3 regions of the Rahnella sp. JUb53 genome follow, and region 1 is predicted to be linked to each of the others. Evidence: predicted binding sites of a transcription regulator. Region 1 holds the regulator's gene; each other region holds the start of a gene.

The links. Region 1 encodes CRP, which controls carbon source genes, mostly activating them, when cyclic AMP is high. Its sites were predicted from a motif close to ATGTGANNNNNNTCACAT; they were not measured.
Positions count from the first base shown of each region.
Region 2: a site for CRP is predicted at 5,187-5,204, ahead of garD (galactarate dehydratase). Genes of this name have one in related genera too.
Region 3: a site for CRP is predicted at 2,685-2,702, ahead of deoC (deoxyribose-phosphate aldolase). Genes of this name have one in related genera too.

Region 1 is NZ_SLYT01000011.1:16,285-26,541, reverse strand. Features, by position in the region: gene EC840_RS21075 (aspartate aminotransferase family protein) at 1-351, shown strand, start outside; gene EC840_RS21070 (YccS/YhfK family putative transporter) at 998-3,073, opposite strand; gene crp (cAMP-activated global transcriptional regulator CRP) at 3,135-3,767, opposite strand; gene EC840_RS21060 (OsmC family protein) at 4,130-4,537, shown strand; gene EC840_RS21055 (LysR substrate-binding domain-containing protein) at 4,539-5,450, opposite strand; gene EC840_RS21050 (MFS transporter) at 5,644-6,834, shown strand; gene EC840_RS21045 (amidohydrolase) at 6,850-8,034, shown strand; gene EC840_RS21040 (phosphoribulokinase) at 8,040-8,909, opposite strand; gene EC840_RS21035 (YheU family protein) at 9,053-9,298, opposite strand; gene EC840_RS21030 (hydrolase) at 9,295-10,257, opposite strand, start outside.
Region 2 is NZ_SLYT01000005.1:228,445-238,701, reverse strand. Features, by position in the region: gene EC840_RS14195 (amino acid deaminase) at 1-369, opposite strand, end outside; gene EC840_RS14190 (glycerate kinase) at 487-1,626, opposite strand; partial or broken gene garR (2-hydroxy-3-oxopropionate reductase) at 1,747-2,640, opposite strand; gene garL (2-dehydro-3-deoxyglucarate aldolase) at 2,668-3,438, opposite strand; gene EC840_RS14175 (MFS transporter) at 3,500-4,846, opposite strand; gene garD (galactarate dehydratase) at 5,409-6,980, shown strand; gene exbD (TonB system transport protein ExbD) at 7,052-7,486, opposite strand; gene exbB (tol-pal system-associated acyl-CoA thioesterase) at 7,496-8,422, opposite strand; gene EC840_RS14155 (TRAP transporter substrate-binding protein) at 8,944-9,921, shown strand; gene EC840_RS14150 (TRAP transporter small permease) at 9,978-10,257, shown strand, end outside.
Region 3 is NZ_SLYT01000009.1:18,314-28,570, reverse strand. Features, by position in the region: gene deoB (phosphopentomutase) at 1-152, opposite strand, end outside; gene deoA (thymidine phosphorylase) at 241-1,569, opposite strand; gene deoC (deoxyribose-phosphate aldolase) at 1,660-2,439, opposite strand; gene EC840_RS19165 (TatD family hydrolase) at 2,988-3,773, opposite strand; gene EC840_RS19160 (patatin family protein) at 3,770-4,999, opposite strand; gene EC840_RS19155 (DUF1328 domain-containing protein) at 5,211-5,372, opposite strand; gene osmY (molecular chaperone OsmY) at 5,720-6,310, opposite strand; gene EC840_RS25690 (glycosyl hydrolase family 18 protein) at 6,746-9,301, opposite strand; gene prfC (peptide chain release factor 3) at 9,714-10,257, opposite strand, start outside.

The DNA of each region.
Region 1 (10,257 bases):
CTGGCCTGCGCCGTCGCTGAAGCCGCACTGGATATCATCAATACGCCAGACGTGCTGGCCGGTATCAACGAGCGTCGCGAGAAATTTATCAGCGCGCTGGAGGCCATTAATCAGAAATATCACATCTTCAGCGAGTTCCGCGGTCAGGGTTTGTTGATCGGCGCTGAGCTTTCCGACGAGTTTAAAAATCGTGCAGGCGAATTCCATGCCGCCGCCGCCGAATTCGGCCTGATGATGCTGGTCGCCGGACCGAACGTCATGCGGTTTGCGCCCTCACTGGTGATTGATTTCGCTGATATCAGCGAAGGGATGGAAAGATTTGAGAAAGCCGTAGCAAAGGTTGCAGGCTGAATGCTTCCCCCCCCGCTGGTTAAAACCGACTGAGTAAATTTCGGTTTTTCAATAACGGTTATCACAAGGCCTTGTGCGCCGAAACCGAGCAGAGGGGAAAGGCTTTTCCCCTCTGCACTCCCCTCGCTTTTTTACTGCGCGCTGCCGCAGGCATGACGGACATGTTCTGGTGTATTAGTGAGTGGCGCAAAATGTCATCGCTACGCGATTCCCGAATTTCAGGCTTCGAGCCTCTGGTCTCGAACCGTTCATTCGGTGCCATTTTTGAGCACGCCAGTCAACTTATCTAAAAGATAAAAACAGTCTGCTGTTGAATTTAAGATCTCGCGGGCGAATCAGAAATCTTGCCGAACGGAGCGGCCTGAAGACCCAGGGCTTCAGGACCGAGAGAGGGAACCGCGCAGCGGTAAGATTTCCAGCCTGTCACCGCAGTTGCTGAAACATAGCCAGCAAGCGGAGCGCGTGTTGAAAAAGCGAGGAGGAATCCAAAGGAGGAAAAGCACTTTCCTCCTTTGGGCGGTTTCGGCGCAGCGCGTTAAGTGATCCCCGTACTTGAGAAACCGAAATATTCTCCGATTAGCTTTAAAAAGCAGTCTGGCTGTAAGCCAGTAAAAAGGGGATTTAAAAGGGGCAATCCCCTTCACGTTCACGCCTTCCGCGTCAGCCAGATCCCATGATGTGGCCTCTGCTTCCACGCCAGTGACGAAATAGTATGCATCACGCTGAGATGTGAAATCACACGCCGCAGATGGCGTTCCATCTCGGTCAGTGGCATATCAGGATGCAGTTCCGGTGCATTGATCAGCGTGTTCTCATTGCCCGGTCCGTCATAAAGCAGTCGCTGCTGACAACTCTGCAACGCAATTTCACAGGTCTGTAAATACTCCGTCGCCAGTTTCTCCGGCAGCATGTAATGCTCGCGGGCGAGGATGGTCATCGCGTTGATGTGCTCGACAATGAACTGGCTGTGCGTCACCCACAAGCGCATATCCGCCAGATAATGCGAGTTAAAGCCGGGCTCCTGCATGGCCTGATTCAGTGACGTGAAAAGCTTGTTGTGCGCCTGATTGACCTGCATACGGGTGTAGGCAAGCTTCGAGGTATCCGGGTTTTCTTCAAGCAGTAAGCGGATAGCATCCTGATAGGTTTCCAGCGCCTGGTGCGCGTTCTGACGCAGTAATCCGCTCTGCCATTGCGGCCACAGCCAGATGGTCCCGCCGAACGCCAGCGCGCAGCCGATCAGCGTATCCACCAGTCGCGGTACCAGAAAATGCACGCCGTTCATCGCCAGCAGTTGCAGGGTATATACCGCCGTCACGGTCATGCCGACCATCGCCAGCCCGTAGTTTTTACGCAGCACCGTATACGACACCAGCGTGACGATCAGCATACACATCAGCGTGATGCCTTCGGGTAATTCCAGCTTCAGCAATCCGGCGGCAATCAGCAATCCGGCCAGCGTGCCCAGCGCACGGTGCTGGATACGCACGCGTGTGGCGTTATAACCGTTCTGGCTGACCAGCATGATGGTCAGCAAAATCCAGTAAGGCTTGGGCAGATTAAAGAACAGGCCCAGGCTGCTGCCAATCGCCAGAATGATCCCCAGACGGGCGGCATTGCGCAGGGCGACAGATTTGAAGGAAAGATAGCTTTTCAGCGCAGGCCAGAAGGGTAAACGCGGCTGAGTGTTCATCAGGTCACGTTTGTACAACGGGCGCTGTGTCCGCAGCAGGCGCGCAATGCGGCTGAAGTGGTAGTAGCAAAACTGGCCGACCGGGTTCTCAGGATTGCGCGCGGCGATTTTCTCCAGCGCGGCCAGCTCGTTGGCCATCGTAAACCGCGCGGATAAACGGTGATAAAGAATGTCGTCGGCGATGACCCGCAGGCGGGCGGAAATCACCTGCGCATTACGGCGGATAACCGCTTCGGCGTGGCTTTCTTCCACCAGCTTCTGCACTTCTTCCGGCTGATGCAGGCTCACCGTGATGTGCTCCTGCAAATCAAGCGCGACCTGAAAACGTTGAAACAGTCTTTTATGGTGATGATGATGGCCGTGTTGCGGCAGCATGTGCAGTTGCTGATAGAGCAGGGCAATCAGGTCGATGACCTGCTGCTGTCGCGTCAGCAACGGGGGTAACGCGGTTTCAGGATCGGTGTGTTGCGTCAGCAGGCTGTATTTAGCTTCGAAGTAATCCGCGAGTTGCAGATAGAGCTGACTGAGCGTTTCGCGCATCGGCTGTTCTTCCGAAATACGAAACCACGCCCAGTTAAACAATCCGTACCAGGCCGTGCCGGCGGCGAAAAGCACCGGTGCCTGCCACATCGGACGCAAGCCAACCATGCTCAGCGTGAAGATGGTCGCGACCAGTGCACCGGGCAACAGACGTGCATGCAGCGGGCTGATTTCACCGGTCACGCCTAACAGCAAGGCCAGCGACAGCATGATGAGCGGCAGGGGAATGTGCCAGTTTTCCAGCATGACTTGCAGCAGAATACTGCTCACGGCAAACAGTGTTCCGCCAATTATCAGGCGTTTGAAAAAGCGTTTATGCGGAGTATCGAGGCCCGCGACGTTGCAGCAGGCAGGACAAAGAGAGAACAGCAGCCCCATTTGCAGATTGCCGAACAACCAGCAGATACCAACGGGCAGGCACAACACCAGCGTCTGGCGCAGCGCGTAGTTAACTTCCGGATGGTAAAACAGTCTTCGCCATAGCGTCATGGATAAAGCTTAGCCCATAAAAAAGGCGCGACAGTGTTCTGCCGCGCCGATTTTTAAGGGATTAACGTGTGCCGTAAACGACAATCGTTTTACCGTGTGCCGAGATCAGACTTTGATCTTCAAGCATTTTGAGAATACGTCCGACTGTTTCACGTGAACAACCGACGATTTGGCCGATTTCCTGACGGGTGATCTTGATTTGCATCCCGTCCGGATGGGTCATCGCATCAGGCTGTTTAGCCAGATTAAGGAGAGTTTGAGCGATACGCCCTGTTACGTCGAGGAAGGCCAGGTTGCCGACTTTCTCTGACGTCACTTGCAGACGGTTTGCCATCTGCGCGGAAAGACGCATCAGAATATCCGGGTTAACCTGAATCAGCTGGCGGAATTTTTTATAAGAAATTTCAGCCACTTCACAGGCAGTTTTTGCACGAACCCACGCACTACGTTCCTGACCTTCTTCGAAGAGTCCCAGCTCGCCGATGAAGTCACCTTGGTTAAGGTAGGACAGTATCATTTCTTTGCCTTCTTCATCCTTGATAAGGACAGCAACTGACCCTTTCACGATGTAGTAAAGCGTTTCGGCTTTTTCACCCTGGTGAATCAGCGTACTTTTAGAAGGATACTTATGTATATGACAGTGAGACAGGAACCATTCAAGAGTCGGGTCTGTTTGTGGCTTGCCGAGAACCATTTGCTATTATCCTCTGTTGTTATCGCTGCCCAAAATCACAGGGCTCAGAGTTCCCTGTACGGCACTTCATAAAAAAAGCGCCCTTTCAGCATATAACTCCCCAGAAATGCTGCAAGCGGGTGTCGGGGTGAAACAGCCTGATTATTGCCGTTATCACCGTGGGTTCTGTTCTTAAACCGCGAAAACCGTCACCGCAATTCACTGGAAAGTATGTTTCGGCTTTGTTTGTAGCACAGGTTTGCAATGCTGTCTTCTGTTGTCTCGCTTCAGCATGATGGCGATCGGGTTACGTTGCCAGATTTTAGGTGAAAGGGTACTCTGGGAGCGGAATTCGACGAGTTTATTCACCGGGAGAATAGTTCATGCACGCACGCGTAAAATGGGTAGAAGGGCTGACGTTTTTAGGCGAGTCAGCGTCAGGCCACCAGATTTCTATGGATGGTAATGCGGGCGATAAAGCACCCAGCCCGATGGAAATGCTGCTGATGTCCGCAGGCGGTTGCAGCGCGATTGATGTGGTGTCTATTTTGCAAAAAGGCCGTAATGACGTGCGTGATTGTGAAGTCAAGCTGACCTCACAACGCCGCGAAGAAGCGCCGCGCCTGTTCACGCACATCAATCTGCATTTTATCGTCACCGGTAAAGATCTCACCGATAAGATTGTCGAACGTGCCGTTAGCCTGTCTGCGGAAAAGTACTGCTCTGTGTCCCTGATGCTCGGCAAAGCGGCGACCATCACGCACAGCTTTGAAGTGATCAGCGTCGAATAAGTTACGACCAGTCATAGGCGTGGCACTGGCTGCGCAATAAATCCAAAAATCGCCGCGCGGCAAACGTCAGCGGCGATTTTTGCGAGTAAAGCACACAGTATTCTGCCTGCGGCAGGGTATCGATATTGAGCACACTCAGCCTGTCCTGCAATCCGAACGGCGCTTTCATCGCGCGCGCCACAATGGTCAGATAATCAGACTGCAACACCATATTTAGCCCGCACACCACCGAATCTGTATGCACCGGCATTTCCGCTGCCGGCTGATGAAATCCTCCCATCGATACCCTGATTTGCTGGTAATACCCCATATCCGTTTCGGGCAACAGCCAGCGCGCATCCTGTAATTCCTCCAGAGTTGTGGAGCCTGCCAGCGGATGTCCACGCCGGGCGATAACGCAGAAAGGTGCGCTGAACAGTGGCTCACGTACCAGATCTTCCAGCGGAAATCCCGGCCCGGCGGTACCGACCGCGAAATCCAGTTTCCCTTCGCGCAGTGCAGGTAATAACGTGGAAAGTTGCCCTTCTTTGATCAGCAGTTTGGACTGCGGAAACTGCGTCTTAAATTCTCCTGCCAATCCGGGAAAAACCGTCAGCGCCAGCAGCGATGAAAATCCAATGGCGACGGAGCCCTGCGAATATTGTTCGATCTGGCGAATTTCATCGGCGGCGCGCTCAAGCTCTTCGAGGATAAATTGCATACGCTGTGCAAATGCCCGCCCCGTTTCGGTCAGCGTCATCCCCTGATTGCCACGCACGATCAGCTGCGTATCGAGCGTTTGTTCCAGTTCACGCAATGTTCTGCTGACCGCCGGTTGTGACTGATTCAACGCCCGCGCCGCGCCGCGAATACTGCCGCTGCGGATAACCTGCTGGAAAACCTTCAGTTGCTGCAATTTCGGCAAATAGCGCATCACGATCCCTATCAGTAAAAAGCATCACCCGCCCAAAAATTGCATCTTATGGTCACGCTGTAAAGCTGATAGCGTCAGGATCGCGAAAAATAATATGTTGTTATTCAGTTGATTACGTGATGCATGTCGCATTTTACGATTCATCCGGCAGTGAGAAAATCTGACGTGGTGATAACAAAAAGGGATATCCGCTATGAAAAGTCGTTCCCTGATGATCTTCCTGCTATTTGTCGGTTATGCCGTGGTGTATATCGATAAAACAGTGATGGGCTTTGCGCTGCTGCCCATCGAGCGCGAATTTAATCTGCAACCTGAACAGCTGGGGTATATCACCGGCATTTTCTTCCTGGCCTATTCGCTGTTTCAGATCCCCGCGGGCTGGCTGAATGACCGGTTCGGCTACAAAAAAGTGCTCGGCATGTCGCTGTTCTTGCTGGGCGGCTTCGCGCTGTGTTTCGGAACGCTGGGCCTCAGCCTGGGATTGCTGGTCACGTTCCGGTTTCTCTCCGGCGTCGGCCATTCCGGCTATCCTGCGTCCTGCGCCAAAGCCGTGGTGTCCAATTTCGCAGTTGAGAAGCGAACCTTTGCGCAGTCGATTTTGCTGTCTTCCGCCGGACTGGCGATGACTGCCGGACCGCTGATTGCGGTTTACAGCCTGGATCATCTTGGCTGGCGCGGATCGTTCTCCATTCTCGGATTGCTGGCTTTTGCCATCGCCGTAGCGATTGTGATTTTTGTGCCCAATCCGCCGGAAGCGCAAGCCCGTACCGGCGCGAAAACCGGTTATCGGGAGTTGCTGAAAAACCCGATTGTCCTGCTGCTGTTTGTCTCAATTTTCTGCATCAACATTCCGTCTTACGGCCTGATGGCGTGGTTGCCGAAATATCTGGTCCAGCAGCGCGGTATGTCACTCGACGTATCCGGCATGGTGGTCGCCACCGGCGGGCTGGGTATCTGGATTTCTTCACTGGCAACCGGCTGGCTGGTCGGACGTTATATGCAGGGCAAAGAGCCGAAAGTGATTTTCTGCTGCGCACTGCTCAGTGCGTTGTGTATCTGGCTGGTGTTTACGTCGGCATCGGCGGTTACGGCCGGGTTGTTCCTGTTCCTCGGCTACGTTTTCCTGATGGCGTCCTTTGTGACCGTCTTTACGCTGCCGATGAAACGCCTGCCTTCTGACGTCATGGGCGCGGCGATGGGGATCATTAATACCGGCGGGACTCTCGGCGGATTTGTGGCGCCGATTGCGATGGGATATCTCATCACCGCCAGCCACGGTTACCTTTCTACGTTTGTATTTCTGGCGCTGGCGATGGTGGTGGCCGGTCTGGCTATCCTGCCGCTGGCAATAAAACCTCGTGCGCCAATGCGCGATGTGGCTTAACTGAGGAGAAGAGTGATGACTTTTAATTTCGAAGCAATGCTGGCTGAAGTCAAAGCGGACGTCCTGCGCTGGCGCAGACATATTCATGCCCATCCTGAACTCTCTTTTCAGGAGCATAAAACGGCGGCGTACATTACTCAGCAACTGGAAAGTTTCGGCGGTCTGACCCTGACACATCTGACGCCCAACAGCGTGATTGCCGATCTGAAAGGGGCGCATCCGGGGCCGGTATATGCGCTGCGGGCGGATATCGATGCCCTGCCGATTCAGGAAGAGAACGATGAACCTTTCTGCTCAACGGTCCCCGGCGTGATGCACGCCTGTGGTCATGATGCTCACACCGCAATGTTGCTGGGTGCGGCAAAAGTGCTGACTCAATGTCAGTCTGAGTTGCATGGTTCTGTGCGGTTTATCTTCCAGCATGCTGAAGAAGTGCCACCGGGCGGGGCGCAGGAACTGGTGGATTTAGGCGTGCTGAATGGCGTGGAGAAAATCTTCGGCCTGCACGTGATGCCTAATTCTCCGACCGGTGAAGTGGGGCTGAAAGAGGGCGTGTTCTGCGCGTCCACAGATAACTTCGACATCACCATTACCGGCAAAGGCGGCCACGGTTCTATGCCGCATTTGTGTATTGATCCGGTGGTGATCGGCGCGGAAGTTGTCACCGCACTGCAAAACGTTGTGGCGCGCCGTATTGATCCGCTTCAGGTGCCGGTGCTGACTATCGCAACCTTCCAGACGGGCGAAAGTTATAACGTGATCCCGGAGCGGGTGAAGCTCGCCGGAACGCTGCGGACGCATCACAGCAACGTGCGCGAACAGGTGCCGCAGGTGATGGAGCAGATCATTTCGGGGATCACGGCGGCGCATGGCGCAACATACGAACTGCGCTGGACACGCGGCTATGTGAACGGTGACAACCATCCTGAGGCCTGTGCGATAGCGCGTCAGGTGATTGAAAAAACGCTGGGACCGCAGGCGCTGCGCGAAGTTACTCAGCCGCTGTTTGGCGGAGAGGATTTCTCTTCCTACCAGCAAAAAGTGCCGGGGTGTTTTCTGTTTATTGGCAGCGGGAATGAAAAAATTGGCGCGACTTACGGCGTACATAATCCGCGTTTTCGTCTCGATGAAGAGGCGTTACAGACTGGCGTCGCGCTGCATGTCGGGTTTATCCGTCAGTTGCTGATGAACGACGCCTGAGTCCGTTACTCGATCTTTTTCCCTTCCATCAGGCGCTGCACCAGCGGCGCCATAATCAGCTCCATCGCCAGCCCCATTTTTCCGCCCGGCACCACCAGCGTTTTGATGTGCGAGATAAACGAACCCTGCAACATCGCCAGCAGATACGGGAAATCAATGTCATCCAGCCCCTGGAAGTGGATCACCACAAAGCTTTCATCCAGTGAAGGAATGGCTTTAGCGGCAAACGGGTTGGAGGTATCGATAGTCGGTACGCGCTGGAAATTGATGTGCGTGCGCGAGAACTGCGGCGTGATGTAACTGATGTAGTCATCCATCGAACGCACCACGGAATCCATCACCGCTTCGCGGGAATGTCCGCGCTCGCCGGTATCGCGCACCAGTTTCTGGATCCATTCAAGGTTAACGATGGGCACCACGCCGACCAGTAAATCGACCTGCGCGGCAACGTCAATTTTGTCTGCGACAACGCCGCCGTGCAGCCCTTCGTAGAACAAAATGTCAGTCGGTTCCGGCAGCGCCTGCCACGGCGTAAAGGTGCCCGGCACCTGATTGTAGGGAACCGCTTCGTCATAAGTATGCAGATACTTGCGCGAACGACCGGTACCGGTTTTACCGTATTCGATAAAACTTTTTTCCAGCAGACCAAAGTCGTTGGCTTCCGGTCCGAAATAGCTGATGTGACGCCCGAGGTCACGGGCTTTGCGGATTGCCGCATCCATTTCAGGGCGGGTGAAATGGTGAAAGCTGTCGCCTTCCAGCTCAGCGGCACGCAGGCCAAGCTGCTGAAATATTTTACGAAATGCCAGGCTGGTGGTGGTGGTGCCTGCTCCGCTGGAGCCGGTAACTGCTATAACAGGATGTTTTGCTGACATAGTCGGGCTTACTCCTTAAACGTCACGCCATATTGCCCTTCTGATCATTCAGGGCAGGCGGAAACAAAGCGCATAATTAATCCCATTGTTACCATAATTATTCGCTGAGGGACAGGCTGTCCAAATCCATTTTATGATCGTGTTTACCAGTCCTGCGGGTTTTCTTCCTGTCCGGCGCGGAACTGACCGCGCGGCATAATGTTCAGCGTTTCATGCAGTTCTGACCAGACCAGTACGATCTCGCCACTTTTCAGCTGACGTTTTACGTCGTCGACTTTCTGTTCCAGAGAACGCTCCTGCTCGCCGTAATCGGTGCCTTCGCGCAATACGAAGGATTCCACCACGCTGGTGAGCAGTTCGGCGTCCAGTTCCTGCCAGGGAATAATCACTTTGTTGGTTCCTTTGTCTTTGTTTCTGTCTTTGTTTCTGTCTTTGTTTCTAAAAACGGGGCGATCCAGGCCGGAATGCGCTGTTCCAGCCACATTTGCGGATGACGTAAGCTGCCGGAAACAAAGCCGACATGCCCGCCATGTTCAGTTAACTGATATTCCACGCAAGCCGGCAAATCCTCTGCTTTCGGGATCACTTCCGGCGTCATAAACGGGTCGTCTTTGGCATGGATAATCAGCAGCGGCGTTCTGACCTGGGACAGCAACGGCAGACCGCTGCAACGGCGGTAATAATCCAGCGCGTCGGTAAACCCGTGCGCCTTTGAAGTGATGGCATCGTCAAATTCACGAATGCGGCGCATGGATTTCAGCTGCGCCAGCGTCACCGGCAACGTGCCCGGATATTTCGCCAGTTTGCGCGAAGCATTGCCTTTGAGCTGATCGAGAAGGTATCGCTGATAAATGCGCGATGAACCGCGCTCCAGCCGGTAAGCGCACGGCTCAAGCATCAGTGGCGCAGACACCACAACCGCCGCTTTAAGCGTACAGTTTTCGCCTTCCTGCCCGAGATAACAGGCCAGCATATTTCCGCCGAGGGATACGCCCACCGCGCCGGTCGGCACTTCGCCATAGGTTTCATTGAGCCAGCGAATGAAAAAACGCGCATCTTCGGTTTCACCGGAATGATAAATCCGCTGAAGTTTATTCGGTTCGCCGCTGCATCCGCGAAAATGCATCACGACGCCGAGCCAGCCTTTGTCTTTCCACGCCTGCAATAAGCCATGGGCGTAAGGGCTGTAGAAACTGCCTTCAAGTCCGTGAAACAAGATCATGCGCGGTTTATGACGCGCCTGTTCCGGGTCTTCGCTCCAGGCTAAATCGAGAAAATCTCCGTCCGGCGTATCGAGTCTTTGCCAGTGAGGTTTGAGTTTTGCATGGCGGCGCACCAGCCGTGGTAA
Region 2 (10,257 bases), on a different contig from region 1:
GCCGATCAGCTGATTGGCCATAATCACTTTGCGCACGCCATGCGCGAATGCCGCATTAACCTGCGGCGCAGTCGCCAGCGTAATACCCCACGCACCAAACTCCAGCTGCATCTGATACAGCTCAGGGCTCATGGTAGTTTTGCCGTGCGGTGCCAGTTTCAGCTGATAACGCTGGATGAATTCGCGCATCCAGGAAAGATTATGTTCGACTCTCTCTTCGAGCAGCACCGCCACCGGCAGGCTGACGTCTTCACGCAGAATATTCCAGCCTTGCCCGCGGATATCGCCCTTACGCGCACCGGCGCTCAGCGGCCCAAGCCCTTTGGTCAGGGTGTTTACCGGCTGCTGTGAAAAATCAATCTCTGACATACGTGTTTTCTCATTGGCGAATGTCTTTAAAACCTAACGTAAAACCGCCACAAATAAAATACAAAAACCGGCGCAGGCTGGGCCTGAACACCGGTTTTTTATCCTGACTGCTGTGGGTTAAAGTTTTTGCGATAATTTAATGGTCGCGGCAATATTTCGTGCGGATTTACGCAGGTTGTCCGCCGCGTTTTTCAGGGCGTCATCGAGTGTACAAATGCTGTAAAGCACACTGAAAACGGCGTCCAGCCCGTGGTCATAAACCACATCCACATCTTTTGTCAGGCTGCCCGCAATCCCAATCACCGGTTTGTTATAACGCTTGGCGACCCGCGCCACACCAATCGGCACTTTACCGTTGATGCTCTGGCTGTCGATACGCCCTTCACCGGTGATCACCAGCGTGGCGTCTTTCACCAGCTCATCCAGCCCCAGCGCATCAGTGACTATCTCGATCCCCTGACGTAATTCCGCATGGCAGAATCCGTAAAGTGCCGCGCCCATACCGCCCGCGGCGCCAGCACCGGGAACGTGCTCAACATCAATGCCCAGATCCTTTTTGATCACTTGCGCATAATGATGCAGATAGCCGTCGAGCTGTTCGATCATCTCCGGTGTCGCGCCTTTTTGCGGACCGAAGATAGCAGACGCCCCGTCTTTTCCGGTCAGCGGATTGGTCACGTCACACGCCACTTCAAAGCGACATTTTTTGATCCGCGGATCCAGATCGCTGATATCAATGTGATGCAGTTTTTCCAGCTCACCGCCGCCCTGACCAATCGGCTTGCCCTCTCTGGTCAGCAGCTTCGCGCCAAGCGCCTGCATCATTCCCGCGCCGCCGTCATTGGTCGCACTGCCGCCAATGCCGATGATGCAGTGTTTCACGCCATGGTCCAGCGCGGAATGGATCAGTTCGCCGGTGCCGTAAGAGGTGGTTTTCAGCGGATTACGTTGCGCAGGCGGAACGCTTTCCAGCCCGCTGGCCGCCGCCATTTCGATGAAAGCGATTTTCTCATCACCTGATAACCCGAAGAACGCCTCGATCGGTTTTCCCAGCGGCCCGGTGACATTCACTTTAACGACGCGGCCTCCGGTGGCAGCCACCATCGCCTCAACCGTGCCTTCGCCGCCATCGGCAACCGGCAGTTTGACGTACTCCGCCTCGGGGAAAATCTCACGAAAACCACTTTCGATGGCTTTTGCCACATCCAAAGCAGACAAACTTTCTTTGTATGAATCCGGTGCGATCACTATTTTCATAAAGTCATTACCTTCATAAACTGCACGCGCCGATGTGGAAAAGCGTCCTGTCAGTTTTGCATCCTGCCTGAAGGGCAACGCGAAACGAGCATTAACTCAGGGTCACGTTGCCGCCGCAGACTAACGGGTAACTTCAACCTTCGCTAAGGTTTCATAATAGCGTGCAATGGCGCTATGGTCAGATTGCCCGTGACCATCCGCTTTCAGTGCCTGCATCATTTCCATGACCAGCGAGGTCAGAGGCAGTTGCGCACCAACGCCGTGTGAGGTGTCCAGTGCATTAGCTAAATCTTTGATGTGCAAATCAATTCGGAATCCCGGCTTGAAGTTGCGATCCATCACCATCGGCGCTTTTGCTTCCAGCACGGTGCTGCCTGCCAGTCCGCCACGAATAGCCTGGAAAACTAAATCAGGATCCACGCCCGCTTTGGTAGCCAGCACCAGCGCTTCAGACATGGCAGCAATGTTCAGCGCCACAATCACCTGATTCGCCAGTTTGGTGACGTTGCCTGCGCCGATATCACCGGTATGCACCACGGAACCCGCCATGGATTTCATGATTTCATAGCATTTATCGAACACCGCTTTGTCGCCGCCGACCATGACAGACATCGTGCCGTCGATGGCTTTCGGTTCGCCGCCGGAAACCGGCGCATCGAGCATCGCGATTTGCTTAGCAGCCAGCGCTTCACTGATTTCACGGCTCGCCAGCGGCGCGATAGAACTCATGTCGATGAAAATAGTGCCCGGACGCGCGCCTTCAATCAGACCATTTTCGCCCAGCGCCACCTCTTTTACCTGCGGCGAGTTTGGCAGCATGGTGATGATCACATCAGAAACCGCAGCCACGGCTTTTGGGGTATCTGCCGCTGTCGCGCCGAGTTTCACAATTTCACCGACGGTATCCTGATTGCGATCCATCACCACCAGCTCGTAACCTGCTTTCAGCAGGTTTTTGCTCATAGGCTTGCCCATGATGCCTAAACCAATAAAGCCAATTTTCATTCGGGTATCCTCTTTATATTGATGTTTGAGAGCGGATCACTTGGTGAAGCGATCACACAGCGCCTGAGTCCCTGCGCGGAAAACGCCTAAATCACTGCCGACCGCCACGAACGTCGCGCCCCATTCCAGATAGCGACGGGCATCTGCTTCAACCGGTGCCAGAATGCCGCTCGGTTTGCCGTGTGCTTTTGCACGCGCAAAGATGTGACGGATAGCGGCCTGCACGTCAGGGTGTCCGGCGTTGCCGAGATGCCCCATGCCTGCGGCCAGATCGCTCGGGCCGACGAAAATTCCGTCGATGCCGTCAACGGCGGCAATCGCATCCAGATTATCGACGCCCTGCTGGCTTTCGATTTGCACCATCACCGCGATGTTGTCGTTGATGCTGGTGAAGTAATCCGGCACGGTGCCGAACATGTTGCTGCGATGCGAAACCGATACGCCACGGATGCCTGCTGGCGGATAACGTGTTGATGCCACCGCCAGTTCAGCCTGCTCCTGCGTTTCCACAAACGGGATCAGGAAATTGTAGAAACCGATATCCAGCAGGCGCTTAATCACCACCGGATCATTAAATTGCGGACGCACCACCGGCGCGCTGCGGCTGCCTTTCAGCGCCATCAGTTGCGGTACAAATGTGGTGACATCATTCGGCGCGTGTTCGCCATCGAGCAACAGCCAGTCAAAACCCGCCACGCCGAGCACTTCGGTGGTGATTGGGCTGCACAGCGCTGACCAGCAACCAATCAGCGTTTTTCCTTGCAGTAAGTCCTGGCGAAAGCGATTTGGAATCATTTGATTACTCATATCTGATATCTGACCTCATCCAGGGGCAGAGCCGGAAAATCCGGCATGCCCGCATCAAAATTTACTGTTTCTTAAGTTCCAGACGTTTGATCTCGCCGACCACCAGCAGATAGCAAAGCATCGCCATCAGTGCTGAACAGCCCACAAAAATTAATGCCATATTGAAAGAGTGCAGCCCTTTTACCATGTAGCCGATCACCAGCGGCGTCACGATGGAGGCTACGTTTCCGAACACGTTGAAGATGCCGCCGCACAGGCCAATGACTTCTTTCGGGGCGGTATCGGCAATCACCGGCCAGCCCAGCGCACCAAAGCCTTTGCCGAAGAACGCCAGCGCCATCAGGGTGACAACCAGCGCGTTGTTGTCGGTGTAGTTACACAAGATGATGCTGGTGGCTAACAACATGCCCAGCACGATAGGAATTTTACGTGCCACGGTCAGCGAGAAACCGCGTTTAATCAGGAAATCTGAGAACACGCCACCCAGCACACCGCCGGCAAAACCGCACAATGCCGGAATTGCGGCAATCATCCCCACTTTAAGAATAGACATGCCCTTTTCCTGAACCAGATAAATCGGGAACCAGGTCAGGAAGAACCACGTAATACTGTTAATGAAATACTGCCCGAAGAAGATCCCCAGCATCATGCGGCTGCTCAACATCTGACGAACGTAGCTCCATTTCGGACCATTTTTCGCACTGTCGGTTTTCTTGTGGTCGATATCCACCACCGCGCCGCCGTCTTTCAGAAACTCCAGCTCGCTTTTGGAAATATGCGGATGTTCCGGCGGGTTATGAATAAATTTGATCCACACCAGCGTCAGCACAAAACCAATCACGCCCATCACGATAAAGACATGTTCCCAGCCCCAGGCGTAGGTCAGCCAGCCGAGTAACGGAGAGAACAGCGCCAGCGAGAAATATTGTGCGGAGTTAAAAATTGCCGACGCGGTGCCGCGCTCGGTGGTCGGGAACCAGGCCGCGACAATGCGGGCGTTCGCCGGGAAGGAAGGCGCTTCGGAGAAACCCAGCATAAAGCGCAGGATAAACAGCGTCAGTGCGCCATACGCCAGCGGGAACCAGCCAACAAAGCCTTGCAGTAAGGTGAACAGCGACCAGAAAAACAGGCTGTAGGTATAAACTTTCTTTGAACCGAACTTGTCCAGCAACCATCCGCCGGGCAACTGCATAATCAGATATGCCCAGCCGAATGCCGCAAAGATTTGCCCCATATCCGCAGCATCCAGGCCCAGCTCGCGCGCGACCTCGGTGCCTGCAATGGAAAGCGTTGCACGGTCGGCATAGTTCACCGCCGTGATTAAAAAGATAATCAGCAAAATGTAGTAACGAATATGTGTTCGTACCTTACTTTGCGCGATTGTCCGAGACTGAGATTGAATATTCATGGTGACCTTCGTTGTAATATTGAAAAATTCATTCAGGTAATTCACCGCTGCTCAAATAACGCCCGCCATTCCTCTGCGTTATTTACCCTATAGTTTCTTTATAAGAAGCATTTATACGATCTGGCGAATTAATCCTTTATTAATCCTTGTACGAAATTTACCTGTATTACTTAAAACGTCACCTTCAGAGGGCTAATACAGTATAAAAAAGAGGCCCCGAAATAACACTGTGCATTCGCCCAAGAATATAGCAGATAATTGTGACTATTCTTTTGCATACACACATCGATGTGGGAGGAGAATCACAGATTATCTCGCGCTGATAACCGCTCAAATCAAAGGGTGATATCCATCACATTTATTCTGTCACCTGCCCCACAGAATGATGTTAAACCGGTAAAAAGCTGGTCAGTTGCACAATGAGGTTCGTGGAAGTCTGTCTTATAATGAGCGTCATACCCTGTATTACAGAGCATGTTTTGAGAAACGTCGTTAAGCGTCAACTTCAGAGAATTAACCGGAGCCTTTTGTTCCGGGATGTTTAATAAACGCGGAGACAGTTATGTCACGTAATAAAGATAAAGAACATGCAACCGAAGCACTTTTCATTAAGGTTCATGAAAGCGATAACGTTGCTATTATTGTGAACGATAACGGTTTAAAAGCCGGCACCCGATTTTCTAATGGTCTGGAATTAATTGAGCATATTCCACAAGGTCATAAAGTTGCCTTAGAACCGATTGCCCAAGGTGGCGATATTATTCGTTATGGTGAAGTCATCGGCTATGCGGTGCGTGATATCGCACAGGGCGGCTGGATTGACGAATCCCTGGTGGAACTGCCGGTCGCGCCGGAGCTTAACAGCCTGCCGCTGGCCACCCGCGTTCCGCCCGCCTTACCGCCGCTGGAAGGCTATACCTTTGAAGGTTACCGCAACGACGACGGCAGCGTAGGCACTAAAAATCTGCTCGGTATAACCACCAGCGTGCATTGTGTGGCGGGCGTGGTGGATTACGTGGTCAAAATCATCGAGCGTGATTTACTGCCGAAATTCCCCAACGTCGATGGCGTCGTGGCGCTGAACCATCTCTACGGTTGCGGCGTGGCAATTAACGCCCCGGCGGCGGTGGTGCCGATCCGCACTATCCACAATCTGGCGCTGAACCCGAACTTTGGCGGCGAAGTGATGGTGGTCGGTCTGGGCTGTGAAAAGCTGCAACCCGAGCGCCTGCTGGAAGGTACGCCGGACGTGCAGGCGATTTCCCTCGACGATACGCATATCGTCCGTTTGCAGGATGAACAGCATGTCGGCTTCCAGTCGATGGTGGACGATATCCTCACCGTTGCACAATTCCATCTCGAGCGCCTGAACCGCCGTCAGCGCGAAACCTGTCCGGCGTCTGATCTGGTCGTGGGCACGCAATGTGGCGGCAGCGATGCTTTCTCCGGCGTGACAGCTAACCCGGCGGTAGGTTACGCCTCGGACCTGCTGGTGCGCTGTGGCGCGACCGTGATGTTCTCAGAAGTGACTGAAGTGCGCGACGCCATCCACTTACTGACGCCGCGCGCTGCGGATGTCGAAGTGGGTAAACGTCTGCTGGAAGAAATGGCCTGGTACGATGATTATCTGTCGATGGGACAAACCGACCGCAGCGCCAACCCGTCTCCGGGTAACAAAAAAGGCGGTCTGGCCAACGTGGTGGAAAAAGCACTCGGCTCGATTGCAAAATCCGGCACTAGTGCAATTTCAGAAGTATTGTCTCCGGGTCAGCGTCCGACCAAAAAAGGCTTGATCTACGCTGCCACGCCTGCCAGTGATTTTGTCTGCGGAACACAGCAACTGGCATCCGGGATTACCGTGCAGGTCTTTACCACCGGACGCGGTACGCCTTACGGCCTGCTGGCGGTGCCGGTGATTAAAATGGCGACCCGCACCACGCTGGCTAACCGCTGGCACGATCTGATGGACATCAACGCGGGTACTATTGCGACCGGCGACGCGACTATCGAAGATGTGGGCTGGGAGTTGTTCCACTTCATTCTCGATATCGCCAGCGGGCGCAAGAAAACCTGGTCAGACACCTGGGGCATCCATAATGCGCTGGCGGTGTTTAACCCGGCGCCGGTGACCTGAGTTTCGGTTTTACAGATAAACGAAAGGCCAGCATCGCTGGCCTTTTTGTGCGTCTGATCTCGAGGAAAAACTTACTGCGCCGCAGCGGCACCGGTTTGTTCAGCGCCAACCAGTCCGACTTTCAGGTAACCGGCTTTACGCAGGTTATCCATCACTTTCATCAGCGTTTCGTAATCCACTGTCTTATCCGCACGGAAGAAAATCGTGCTCTGCTTATTGCCCTGAGTACGTTGATCCAGCATCGAGGTCAGATTATCGCTGTTGACCGGCGTGTCGCCCAGGAACAGCTGTTTGTCTGCTTTCACCGACAGGAAGATCGGTTTCTCAGGACGCGGCTGCTGTTTCGCCGTAGAGGCGGGTAAATCAACCCGCACATCTACGGTCGCCAGCGGTGCGGCCACCATGAAGATGATCAGCAATACCAGCATGACGTCGATGAAAGGCGTGACGTTGATGTCATGCATTTCACCGCTTTCGTCGATATCGTCGTTTAACCGAATAGCCATAATCTGTTCTTACCCTACGCGTAACTGACCTGTCTGACCGCGTGGCGCATCGCCTTTGCTGGCAGCCAGATCCAAATCACGACCCTGCAACAGAATAATCTGCGCCGCCACATCGCCAACCTGATGACGGTAAGAGGTAATGGTACGGGCGAAAATGTTGTAGATAACCACGGCAGGGATCGCGGCAACCAGACCGACAGCCGTTGCCAGTAAAGCTTCTGCAATGCCCGGCGCTACAACGGCCAGGTTAGTGGTCTGCGTTTGCGCGATACCGATGAAGCTGTTCATGATGCCCCACACAGTACCGAACAGGCCGACGAACGGAGAGATTGCCCCGATAGTCGCCAGAATACCGTTGCCACGGCCCATGTAACGGCCGGCTGCGCTGACGCGACGCTCAAGGCGGAAACCGGTACGTTCTTTGATGCCGTTGTTGTCGGTGGAACCTGCTGACAGCTCGAGTTCATTCTGTGCGTCACGGATCATCTGCGCGCTGATGCTGCTGGCGGCGAAGCTTTCGGCTTGCTCAGCGGCTTCGTCCAGAGTACGGACAGAAGACAGCGCATCAAACTCGCGGCGCATACGGCGTTTGCCAGTGAACACTTCAGCACCTTTGCTGAACAGCAACGCCCAGGTGACGACAGAGGCCAGCAGCAGGCCAATCATGACGGTTTTCACCACCGCATCGGCGTGGTGATACATGCCCATAACAGACAAATCGGTAGGAATGACAGGCGTCGCTTCGGACGGCGTCGGTTGCATCACCGGTGCTGGCGTTGCATCACTGTTCGCCGGTGCAGGGGCATCCGCCGCTGCCGGTTGAGTTGTTGCAGAATTGACGGCTTGTCCAGCCGGCGTCGCAGGTGCAGCCATCGCGTTGCCACTTAAGCCAGCAACCAACATCAACGACATCAGTAATGAGGTCGCCTCTTTCATCTTATTGCGAGCCGTTTTCACGCGTCGCCTCCAGCCAGAATCAGTGTGTAGAAGGAATGAATAACGCCGAATGATATCAAAGAAAAAGGCCTAATTGATAGTCGTTCTCATTATTATTTACATTGTCGCGCCTGCAGGCTGGCGTGTCATTGACAGACGACAAGGTTTTTCGTGTTTGCACAAGGGATGAACAATTTAATCTGCGTCACACTTTCCAAAAGAATTACGCGGTAAATCAATCATCTGAGCTTCAACATCTAAGTCAAAACAATGTTTTAAATATTAAGTAACACCTTTTTACATTTGTTGCGAGTTTGTGATAATGCTCAAATACCGCACAGTAAAAAATAGGATAAGGTGCTTACTCAGGCGAAGACCGCATACCGGCAATGCTTGTATCCCTATAATTTAAAAGCTTATTTACACATTTTTCATAATGAACAGGCCGGACCTTCCGTTGGCTCTGATCAACACTTGCTCTCATTTATCTTTCCCTTACTGAGTACCCTGGAGACAAACTGATGAAAATGCAAAAAGCACTTCTCAGCCTTTGCCTGAGTTCCGCGACCCTCTTATTTACCGCGGGTGTATCCGCACAAACGCTGAAGGCCGCCGATGTGCATCCGCAAGGCTATCCGAACGTCGTCGCCGTTCAGCACATGGGCGAAAAGCTGCAAAAGCAAACGGACGGACGCCTCGAAATCAAAACGTTCCCGGGCGGTGTTCTGGGGGATGAAAAGCAGGAAATTGAACAGGCACAGCTTGGCGCGCTGGATATTATCCGCGTATCGATGACGCCGGTTGCCTCGATTTTACCGGAGATAAACGTCTTCACCCTGCCCTATATATTCCGCGATGAAGACCACATGCACAAAGTGCTCGACGGTCAGATTGGCAAAGAAATCGGCGACAAAATCACCAACAACCCGAACTCCCGTCTGGTGTTCCTCGGCTGGATGGACGGCGGCACGCGTAACCTGATCACCAAAGAGCCGGTGGTGAAACCAGAAGATTTGCACGGCATGAAAATCCGCGTACAAGGCAGTCCGATTGCGCTGGCGACGCTGAAAGCCATGGGCGCAAACCCGGTGGCGATGGGCGTCAGTGAAGTGTTCAGCGGCATGCAGACCGGGGTTATCGACGGCACCGAAAACAACCCGCCGACGTTTGTCGCCCACAACTATCTGCCGGTGGTAAAAAACTACACCTACAGCCGTCACTTCATCATTCCGGAGCTGTTCCTGTATTCAAAAGTGAAATGGGACAAACTGAAACCGGAAGACCAGCAGTTAATCCTCAAGCTGGCGAAAGAAGCACAGGACGAGCAACGCGAACTGTGGAAAGCCTATAACGAGAAAGCGCTGGCAACGATGAAAGCAGGCGGCGTGAAATTCTATGAGATCGACCCTGCGACTTATGTCAAAGCCACGCAATCCGTGCGCGATGAATTCGGCAAAGACCATCAGGAACTGATGCAGCAAATCGCTGACGTTCAGTAAACCCTGACTCCGGCAGCCTGCGGGCTGCCTCTTTATGATCTTTCGCCGGGGGATTTATGGTCTCGAGTTATCACACCCTGATGGACATTCTTTACCGCTGCGCGATGTGGCTCGCCGGTATTGCGTTACTGCTGATGGTCGCGGTGATCCCGATTGGGATCTTCGCCCGCTACGTGATGAACAGCGCCCTGTCGTGGCCGGAGCCGATTGCGATTATGTGCATGGTGACGTTCACCTTTATCGGTGCCGCCGTCAGTTACCGCGCCGGTTCGCACATTGTGGTGGCGATGGTCACCGACCGTCTGCCGCCTGCGCTGAAAAAATTCTCCGCCCTGC
Region 3 (10,257 bases), on a different contig from region 1:
AGGGGACCTTTACGGCCTTTGTCTGCATCGCCACGCGCACAGGCAGCCGCGATATGGCCCAATGTATCAGAACCAGCATCGCCAAAGCGCTCGGCATCTTCACTGGCACCGATACCGAATGAGTCTAACACCATGATAAATGTACGTTTCATTTTGCTCTCCTGCGAATGGTTACGCATTGGGTCACGCGGAACTGCCGCGCACCTGATCAATCTTAAATGGGGGCGATTTAGCCTGAAATCAAGCTTTGCCGCTGATACGGCGATAAACCACCGGCGTGCTTTCCGGCGCTTTGTCACTCAGTACAATCGCCGCCCGCACTTCCTGCGCCGCCTGTTGCCAGGCCGCTTCACTGTTCGCGTGGATCATCGCCAGTGGCTGACGGGTATCCACTTGCTGGCCGAGTTGCGCCATGTGGGTCAGACCAACGCTGTAGTCGATAGCATCGCTGGCACGGCGACGACCGCCACCCAGTGAAACGACCGCCATCCCCAGCGCGCGGGTATCCATTGCGCTGACAATGCCGTTGGTTTCAGCGTAAACCGGTTTGCTCAGCGTGGCCTGTTGCAGATAATTGTCGTAATTTTCGATGAAATCGGTCGGGCCTTTTTGCGCGGCAATCATGCGGCCAAAGACTTCCGCTGCTTTGCCGTTATCCAGCACTGCCTGCAACTGACTGCGGGCGTCGGCGTCATCTTTCGCCAGTCCGCCAGACAGCAGCATTTCAACGCACAGCGCCATCGTGACCTCCAGCAGACGCGGATTACGGTATTCGCCGGTCAGGAAACGCACGGCTTCACGCACTTCCACCGCATTACCGGCACTGGATGCCAGCACCTGATTCATGTCAGTCAGCAGCGCCGTGGTTTTACAACCCGCGCCATTCGCCACATCCACGATCGCCTGAGCCAGATCTTCGGACAGCTGATAAGTTGGCATAAATGCACCGGAACCGACTTTAACATCCATCACCAACGCATCCAGACCTTCGGCCAGTTTTTTGGCGAGGATCGAAGCAGTGATCAGCGGAATAGAGTCAACGGTTGCGGTGATATCGCGTGTCGCGTAGAAGCGTTTATCCGCCGGTGCCAGCGAGCTGGTCTGGCCGATAATAGCCACGCCGACGTCCTGAATGATGCTGCGGAAACGGCTGTCATCCGGGAAAATATCAAACCCAGGAATAGCTTCGAGTTTATCGAGCGTACCGCCGGTATGACCGAGGCCACGGCCTGAAATCATCGGGACATAGCCGCCGCATGCCGCCACCATCGGGCCTAGCATCAGGGAGGTCACATCACCTACACCGCCGGTCGAATGTTTGTCGACAATCGGACCGTTCAGATTGAGGCTTTTCCAGTCGAGCACGGTCCCTGAATCACGCATCGCCATGGTCAGCGAAACACGTTCTTTCATGGTCATGTCGTTGAAATAGATAGTCATTGCCAGTGCGGCAATTTGTCCTTCAGAAACCTGACTGTCACGAATACCATTAATAAAGAAACGAATTTCTTCGTCGCTTAAAGGCTGACCGTCACGTTTTTTACGAATAATTTCTTGTGCGAGAAACAAGGTATCCCCCTGCCTGAGCTGAACGCTAAATGTGAACGCCAGTACCGGACGCTGTAAAACAGCGCCACGGCACAGGCATAACAACAGTGATTAATAGCTGCTGGTGGCTTTCTGGCCAGCGTGACCCAATGTGGTCAGCAGGCTTGCCAGCAGGCTGGAAGCACCGAAACGGAAGTGACGTGCGTCAGCCCATTCACGGCCCAGCAGGCGGTCAGCCAGTGCCAGATATTGCGCAGCATCTTCAGCGGTTTTCACGCCACCGGCCGGTTTGAAACCAACGGCTTTGCCGACGCCCATTTCAGCAATCACGCTCATCATCAGTTCAGCGCTGTGCAAAGTGGCGTTTTCAGGCACTTTACCGGTAGAGGTTTTGATGAAGTCAGCGCCCGCTTTAATCGCGATCTCGGAGGCTTTGCGGATCAGCGCATCTTGCTTCAGTTCACCGGTTTCGATGATCACTTTCAGCAGAACGTTAGCGGCAGCACAGGCTTCTTTGCACTGTTTAACCATCTCAAAACCGATCTGCTCGTTACCGGCGATCAGTGCGCGGTACGGGAATACCACGTCAACTTCATCGGCACCGTAAGCGATCGCCGCGCGGGTTTCTGCCAGCGCAATATCAAGATCATCGTTACCGTGTGGGAAGTTAGTGACAGTCGCAATGCGGATATCAGGCGTACCTTGCTCACGCAGAGTTTTGCGGGCAACAGGAATAAAACGAGGATAAATACAGACAGCAGCGGTGTTACCTGCCGGGCTTTTCGCCTGGTGACAAAGCGCGATCACTTTTGCATCAGTATCGTCTTCGTTCAGGGTGGTTAAATCCATCAGGTTCAGCGCACGTTGCGCTGCGGCGGTTAAATCGGTCATATAACTCTCCAACAATTTTCAATTCCAGCGACCGGCCAGAACTGAGCATACAGTCATGAATTCGTTCCGGCGGAGTCCGACGGGAAATGAATTCTGCACGGTTGGCGAGCGGACTTGGTTCCTTGAAGATAGCGTGCGTAAGCAGCGTGTCGTGGCTTACGCGGCAACTGAGATCCTTCTCACCGCGCTTTGATTGGCTGACGCCAAGTCGTTGTGACTATTTGAACACGTCACATCAGGTTCCTGTGTGCAGTATTTCACACAAAATGAAAACCGTTTGCAACGTTGCTTAGTGAAATGAGATCTAAATCACATTTCACTGGCGTTATGCTCAGTATTTGGTCCAGATAAGAGTGTATACCCGATTCATGACAAACGGAGTGCGCACGGATATACAGCGATCACCGACCGGCGATCTTACGAGCAATGTTATAATAATAACATTTTAAAGAGAACATAAATTACATAGCCTGAAGAAACCCTTTTAAAGAAAAGCATGAAAGGTAAATGGGAATGTTATTTAAATCACAAAACCAGGAGGAGACGGATTACAAAGCGGATAAATTGAAGATACGACGGGTGTTGTCGAGCAATGCGGCGGCAATCTGTTCTGGGGTTTCACTGCGCAGGCTGCACAGTATGTCGAACACGTTAGCAGCACGCTCCGGACGATTGGGCTGGCCCTGAAAACCCTGCAACGGCATATCTGGTGCATCGGTTTCCAGAAGCAAAGAAGAAAGCGGTAATTGCGCCATCACATGACGGGTTTTCTGCGCGCGTTCATAACTGATAGTGCCGCCCACGCCTATCGCAAAACCCAGTTTGATAAACGCCTGCGCCTGCGAAAGACTGCCTGCAAAGCCATGTACCACGCCGGTAGCAGGCAATTTAGCCTGCCGTAACATTGCCGCCAGCTGATCGTGACTGCGCCGCGAATGCAGAATCACCGGCAGCATTTCACGCTTTGCCATGGCGAATTGCGCTTTGAGCACCCGCTGTTGTTGCTCAAATCGCGGCGTTTCCATGTATAAGTCCAGCCCGATTTCACCGACCGCCACCAGGTGCGGATCCCGGTGAGTTAGCAATGAATCCAGTAATTCCAGGCAACTGTCTTTGTGCTCGCTGATATAAAGGGGATGTAAACCCAGCGCCGCGTGCAGCTGCGGGAATTTTTTTGCCAGTGAGAGAATGCCGCGGAATCGATCTGACGTAACCGACGGAACGATGATATGCCGGACGCCCGCTTCTCCGGCGAGACGCAAACTTTCGGCTTCCGCGCCGGTAAACGGCGGAAAATCGAAATGGCAGTGCGTATCGACGAAGGTATGACTCACAACTTATCACCCTCACTGGCGGGATAGGTTTCTGATGCACCGTTTTCTACCGGTGGCATATCAGATGCCACGCGTTTCGGCTGCGGATCATGAACCACGTTGTCTTTAAAGGCGGCCGGACGCACAACGCCGCCGTCGGCGACCATATCCGTCAGCACGGCGGGATCCAAAATGATCTGCTCCACCGTGCTGGCTGAAGCAGCCAGCGGGATCACGTTTTCCGGTTCGTCCTGAGGTATGACAACCCGCTGAGGGCGACGTGTCACGCGGGGTTCGATATGCGGATAAGGCCGTTCATTTTCACGCGGCAACAGCCAGTGCGCCGCAGCTGACAGGAAATAACGCCCGCAGCGGCGCCCAAGATGGTAATCCTGATTCAGCGCGGGCAGGCGACTGCCGAGCGCGTGGCTGGCTAAAGGTTTTGGCGGGAAGATTTCAAAAATACGCACATCGTCCGGCGGATTCTCGATGAACTGCTGGATGCGGTGATAGCTTTCTTCGTGATGCTGCATCATGCGCACCAGCTGTTGCAGGCTGCTTTCGCTCAGCCATTGCTCCATGCGTTTCATCCATTGCGGCGTATAGAACATCGCCGAAGGAACGGTGCGGATCACCACGATCGTATCGGCGCCACGGCGATAAGCTTCCTCAACCGGGATCGCATCGCTGATACCGCCGTCCTGATAACTCACGCCATCAAGATCGACGCCCATACGGTAAAAGCCCGGAATGGCGCTGGAGGCTTTGATCACCGGCAGCCAGTTATCGCGCGTCGGAGCAAAGTAATTCGCTGAATAATCATCACTGCGGCAGGCGCACATCAGAAACTCACGCCCGTCGATCAGCAGCTTTTCAGCGGTTTCCATCGCCAGCGGCATGTTTTTAGCCGTTTGTTCCACCAGCCAGTCGAGATCGATAAGGTGCCCGCCGCGCACAAAACGCAGAGGATTGAAAAAGTCGGGGCTGGTGGTATAGCGGGTAATGACTCTTCTGGCATAACCAGGTTGTCCGCAGACAAAAGCAGAGAGATTTTGTGCGCCGGCAGACGTGCCCAGATATAAATCAAAGGGATTAAAGCGCGCGCGTTGAAACTCATCCAGCACACCAGCTGTAAAAATGCCCCGCTGTCCGCCGCCTTCGCACACCAGTGCTATTTTGCCGGGTGTATACGGTTTATACGCCAGTGGTTCTATGTTCCCCAGCGTGACAGGTATTCTGTATCCCAACGGGCTATCCTCACAAAATCGGCCTCACTCAGCGGCCTTCATTTCTGAGCATACCTTGTCTGACTGATTTACGTGAAATTCTTGCCAAATTTCAGCGATAAAATCGTTACGTCCTGTTAACAGCCAGATCGCACATAAAAAGAATCGCCCCCTTCATTGAAGGGGGCGATGTCATTCATTAACACTTTTTGGCATCAAATCATTGATGCGGTCAGAGTCGTTTACGACCGGTAAACAGGCTGACCAGGAACAGAATGATACCGACTACGAAGACGATTTTTGCAGCCCAGGCAGCTGTACCCGCCAAACCACCGAAACCGAGAGCCGCCGCGATTAACGCGATGATTAGAAAAATAATGCCCCAACGAAACATAAGCTTCTCCTTTATACCCTATTTTCACTTTGCCAGTTTAAAAGGTGGTGCCCCGCTTCGGGCCGGACTCACTGTTAAACATCTGCCTTTTGATAATTTATCTCCCGACCGTGTGCCGGGAACAAAAACTTCTTACTTAATAAAGGTAGTCGAAAAATTAAAGTGTTAGAGCTTACGACACGATATTTTTCCGAAATCAGGCAAATCTTATCCGTCCCGAATATTCAGCGGGCAACACAAATATTGTTATGCGTTATTCAAAATATGAGGCGCCCGCCCGTGAGAAGGCGCCTAGTACTTCAGGTCTTGTACTACAGGTCTTGTACTACAGGTAGAGCAGAATATCGTTACGGTGCGACTTTCAGGTCATTTTTGACGCTTTTCACGCCATCAACGGTTTTCGCAACGCTTTCAGCACGGTCAGACTGTGCCTGGTCTTTCACTGCACCGGAAAGCTGTACTACGCCGTCGGTGGTTTCAACTTTTACATTACGTGAAGGGACAATGTCATCGGCCAGCAGTTTTGCTTTCACAGACGCTGTTGTTGCGCTGTCGCCCGCATAGCCTTTCACGCTCTGGTCTTTGCTGTCTTTAGTGTGCAGTTTGTCACTGACAGATTTCACACCTTCAACTTTAGTTGCGGCAGCAACCGCCTGCTCAGCTTCAGCCTGTGAACCAACGAAACCGCTCAGCGTAACAACGCCTGCATTGGTGGTCACGGAAATGTCGCTGCTTTTGATGGCTTTATCATCCACCAGTGCACTTTTTACTTTCGCTGTGATGGCGCTGTCGCCCATGTAGTTATCAACTTTCTTCATGGAGCTATCGATTTTTGCACCTGCGCTATCTGTAGTCGTCGCAGCCAGAGCGCTGCCGCTCATCAGTGCGGTACCCAGTACTACGGCCATCATGGAATAGGCAAATTTAGAGTTTTTCATCGATTTCTTCCTTTCGGTTTATAAGCCTTGATTTCGGCTCTGTACGTCACATTCTTGGTGACGCCTTCTAACAAATTGTATTGCTGCTGTTTTTACTGTCCTTGTAGCAGAGTACATCGTTTTATTCTGGCTTTTAATTGCCTCGCGATATAACTCTCTGTTGAGTGACTTTAATGTAGTGCTTTAAGCCACCATTTCCTGAACACACATTTAATATAGTCAAGAATGATCAAATGTGTAGGAAGATCGTCGAATAGGGACCCTAATGCAGACAAGTCCGAAGGTTTCCCCCTAAATTTGCACAAAATATCGGCATAGTGATAGGAAATATCTGGAGGCGGACACGCTTCAGATAAAAAAATGGCTCCTGTAAAAGGAGCCATTTGGCATTATTGGGTTAAAAATTTGCTTTAAAAATCAGACTTTGGTTTTAGATTACTGCTTGTCCCATGCATCCTGCCAGTTAGTACCGGTAGCTGGTGCATAAGCCCAGGCCGCCTGACCACACCAGCCAGAGTATGGGAAAGGTTTGCACTGATAGATGCTGCCATCACTGCCTAATACCTTAGTACCCGCCACGTATTTCTCGCTGCTTTCCGGGTAAACATAGTCGTAACCTGCCGCCGCCGCTTTAGCTTTTACCAGAACCGTGGTGGTCGCGGTATCCGTTAAACCGGTGTTATCGGTCACGGTCACGTCAACAGTGAAGCGTGTATCAACGGTCACTTGTGGTGCATTAATGACTTCAGTATTGGATGCTGCACCCTGAGCCGGTGCGACTGGCAATCCAGCCGGATTAGTCCACTGATAATGCAAATCAGCAGCCTGCGTATCCGGATCGGTCACTTTAGCTGTCAGTGTCAGCGATTCACCTGAAGTCACGGTATACGTGGATTCAAGGGTAACGGACGGTGCGACAGGTTTAGAGGCATCAATCACATTCACGCTGGTTTGCGCCGTGGTGCTGCCTTCGCTGTCACTCACGGTCAGAGAGAAGGTGTACACCGCATTGGTCACCGGTTGCGCCACGCTGAATGTCGCTTTAGCTGAATTGCTGTTTTGCAGCGTCACTGCCGGGCCGGAAACTTGTTTCCACTGATAAGTCAGGCTGTCGCCGTCTTTATCGGTACTGGCCGAGCCATCCAGTGTAATCACGCCGATGCCGTTAACTTGCTGAGCCATACCCGCATTCGCGACCGGTGGCGTATTGGTTGCTACCGGTGCGACTGAACCGCTGGTGATTGGCGCAAAGATTTGGCTGTAAGCATAGAGCGGAGCCTGTTCCGGTGTCATACCACTGTGTTCTGCGGAAACTTGCCCAGAAACACCCGGCTGATCGCGAGCCATAGACCATGCACCAATCATACCCAGGCCATAATCTTTCGCCTGCTGGTAAACGAGACGGGCATCAGAAAGATAGAACACTTCGCCCTGCACGTCGTTATAGCCAATCATCGGGGTCGTACCCAGCATGGCGTAAACCTGCGCCGCGCTCTTCTCAGGGTATAAACCTTTCACCTGAGCAAACAGATTGTCGATAGCCGACGTCGCACATTTGCCATGGATATTCTGGCCTTCAGTGTTGGCTGACTGGCATTGAATGTTGCCGTAGTCCATCGCCATCACGTTTACACCAGTAAGCACCACGCCCTGATCTTTGGCATCCTGCAACACTTCCATCCCTTCATGGGTCAGACCGGTTGGCAGAACAGGCAAGGTATACCAGATACCGATGTGACGGCCTTCGGCAGCCCAACGATCCTGCACCAATTTGACGGCAGCATTGCGACGCTGGATAGATTCTTTATCCGCCAGCCAGTTGCCTTCGATATCGAAATCAAGCACCTGAAGATTAAGGTTCTCAACGATATCGTAATAATGCTGGGCCAGATCATTCACGTTATTACAGGCAGCAGCCAGTGGTGCATTGTTCGCGCCGCCGATCGATACCATGATATCGCCGCCCGCTTCGCGCAATGCTTTGATTTTGCTGTATTGTGCATAGTTGGTGACGCTGTAAGCAGTGCCCCACGTCGGTACACAGGTATTAGCATCTTTAGCGACCATAAAGGCCATGGTGAAGTGGTTAACGTTCTGGTTTTTCGCCAGACCTACCAGGTCAGGTTGCATGTTTAAGGTAAAATCGACATATGGCGCATAGAACTGGGCAGGCCATGGATTCTTCGGCGTACCCACTCGCTCTTTGGTGCCGCTCCAGTCCATATAAACAGCCCATGGTGTTACATCGTCTGGTTTCACTTTCTGAACGATGACAGCAGACTGATAATTCTTGCCGTTATATTTCACCAATGAATTAGCAGGATATAAGGTATTAATATCCAACGTTGGCGCGTTATCAATTTGATCCTGAGAATAGGTTTGAACCGGACCTAACGGTTTCCACGGATGGCCGTTATTTCCCTCAGGGTTTTGATTGGCTGCCAGAGACGGATCATTATTAACGGTGTAGAACAGAGCTTCATACATCACACCGTCTTTCTGAACTTTATCACCCTGATTATAGGTTGTGCTGCTGCTCCAGACCGGCGTCGGTGCATAAGCTACCCACGGGTTATTTTCTGCTGGTGCGAAACTGTGTGCAGGCGTTGCTTTAGACGTTTTGTACGTCATGCCATTTGCCAGGACAATATCACCGGCTAAATAATCACGGCTGCTGTCATAATTGACATAATTATTCTGGGTACCGTCACCGGCGATCTCACAAACTGTCGGGTTGCCATACTGGCTCATTTCAGTCGCGGATGCGTCGCGTACTTTACGCCACGGGTTGGCACCCTGATCTTGTTCAGCCGTGCCCGGGCAATTGGTGGCACCGACCCACCAGGCGTTAGAGTAAACGCCGCCGTCGAAGATAACTTCATAGGTGTCGCCGCCTTCCTGTCCATTCCACGCTTCAAGCGCAAAGGCGCTGGCAGAGGCCATCGTCAGACCGGCAACACACAACATCTGTGTGATTTTATTCATTTTCATAACTTACATTCCTTATATATATATCATTGCCACGGCGGGGTATTCATAGAATACATATATGTTTTACGAGAAAACGTATTTGAAACTATGGTGAATTGAGAATTTATTTATTAATCCATAAATGCAAAGCATGTGTTGATTGCGATACATATCAAATAAATATGAAGTAATTTGTGGCATGCGTATAATGACATATCTATTAGGAAACAAACTAATCAAAAACTAATAGATCGCACTAATAATTACAATTAAGATTATTTAATAAGCCAGACATATTCTCTGCATTTAAACATACAGGAATGTAATAATAGAGCGCGATTAAGCAAGTGAATTAATATATATTTAGTTAATGTTAAATTCAGAAGTAATAAAAAAGGCGACATAAATGTCGCCTTTCCAGAAACAGAACAGATTAATGTTCGCGGGTTTTACGGAATTTCACTTCAGGATAACGCTCTGAAGCCAGATTCAGGTTCACCATGGTTGGGGCGATGTAGGCCAGATTATCGCCGCCATCGAGCGCCAGATTGGTTTCGTTCTTGCGTTTGAATTCTTCGAACTTCTTCACGTCGTTGCATTCAACCCAACGGGCGGTAGAAACGTTCACGGATTCGTAAATCGCTTCAACGTTGTATTCGCTTTTCAGACGCGCCACGACCACTTCAAACTGCAGCACACCGACCGCACCAACGATTAAGTCGTTATTAGAGATCGGACGGAACACCTGCACCGCGCCTTCTTCTGAAAGCTGTACCAGCCCTTTCAGCAACTGTTTCTGCTTCAGCGGGTCGCGCAGGCGGATACGACGGAACAGTTCAGGGGCAAAGTTAGGAATGCCGGTGAACTTCATGTTCTCACCCTGAGTAAAGGTGTCGCCAATCTGAATCGTGCCGTGGTTGTGCAGGCCGATGATATCGCCCGGATAGGCTTCTTCAACGTGTGAACGGTCGCCGGCC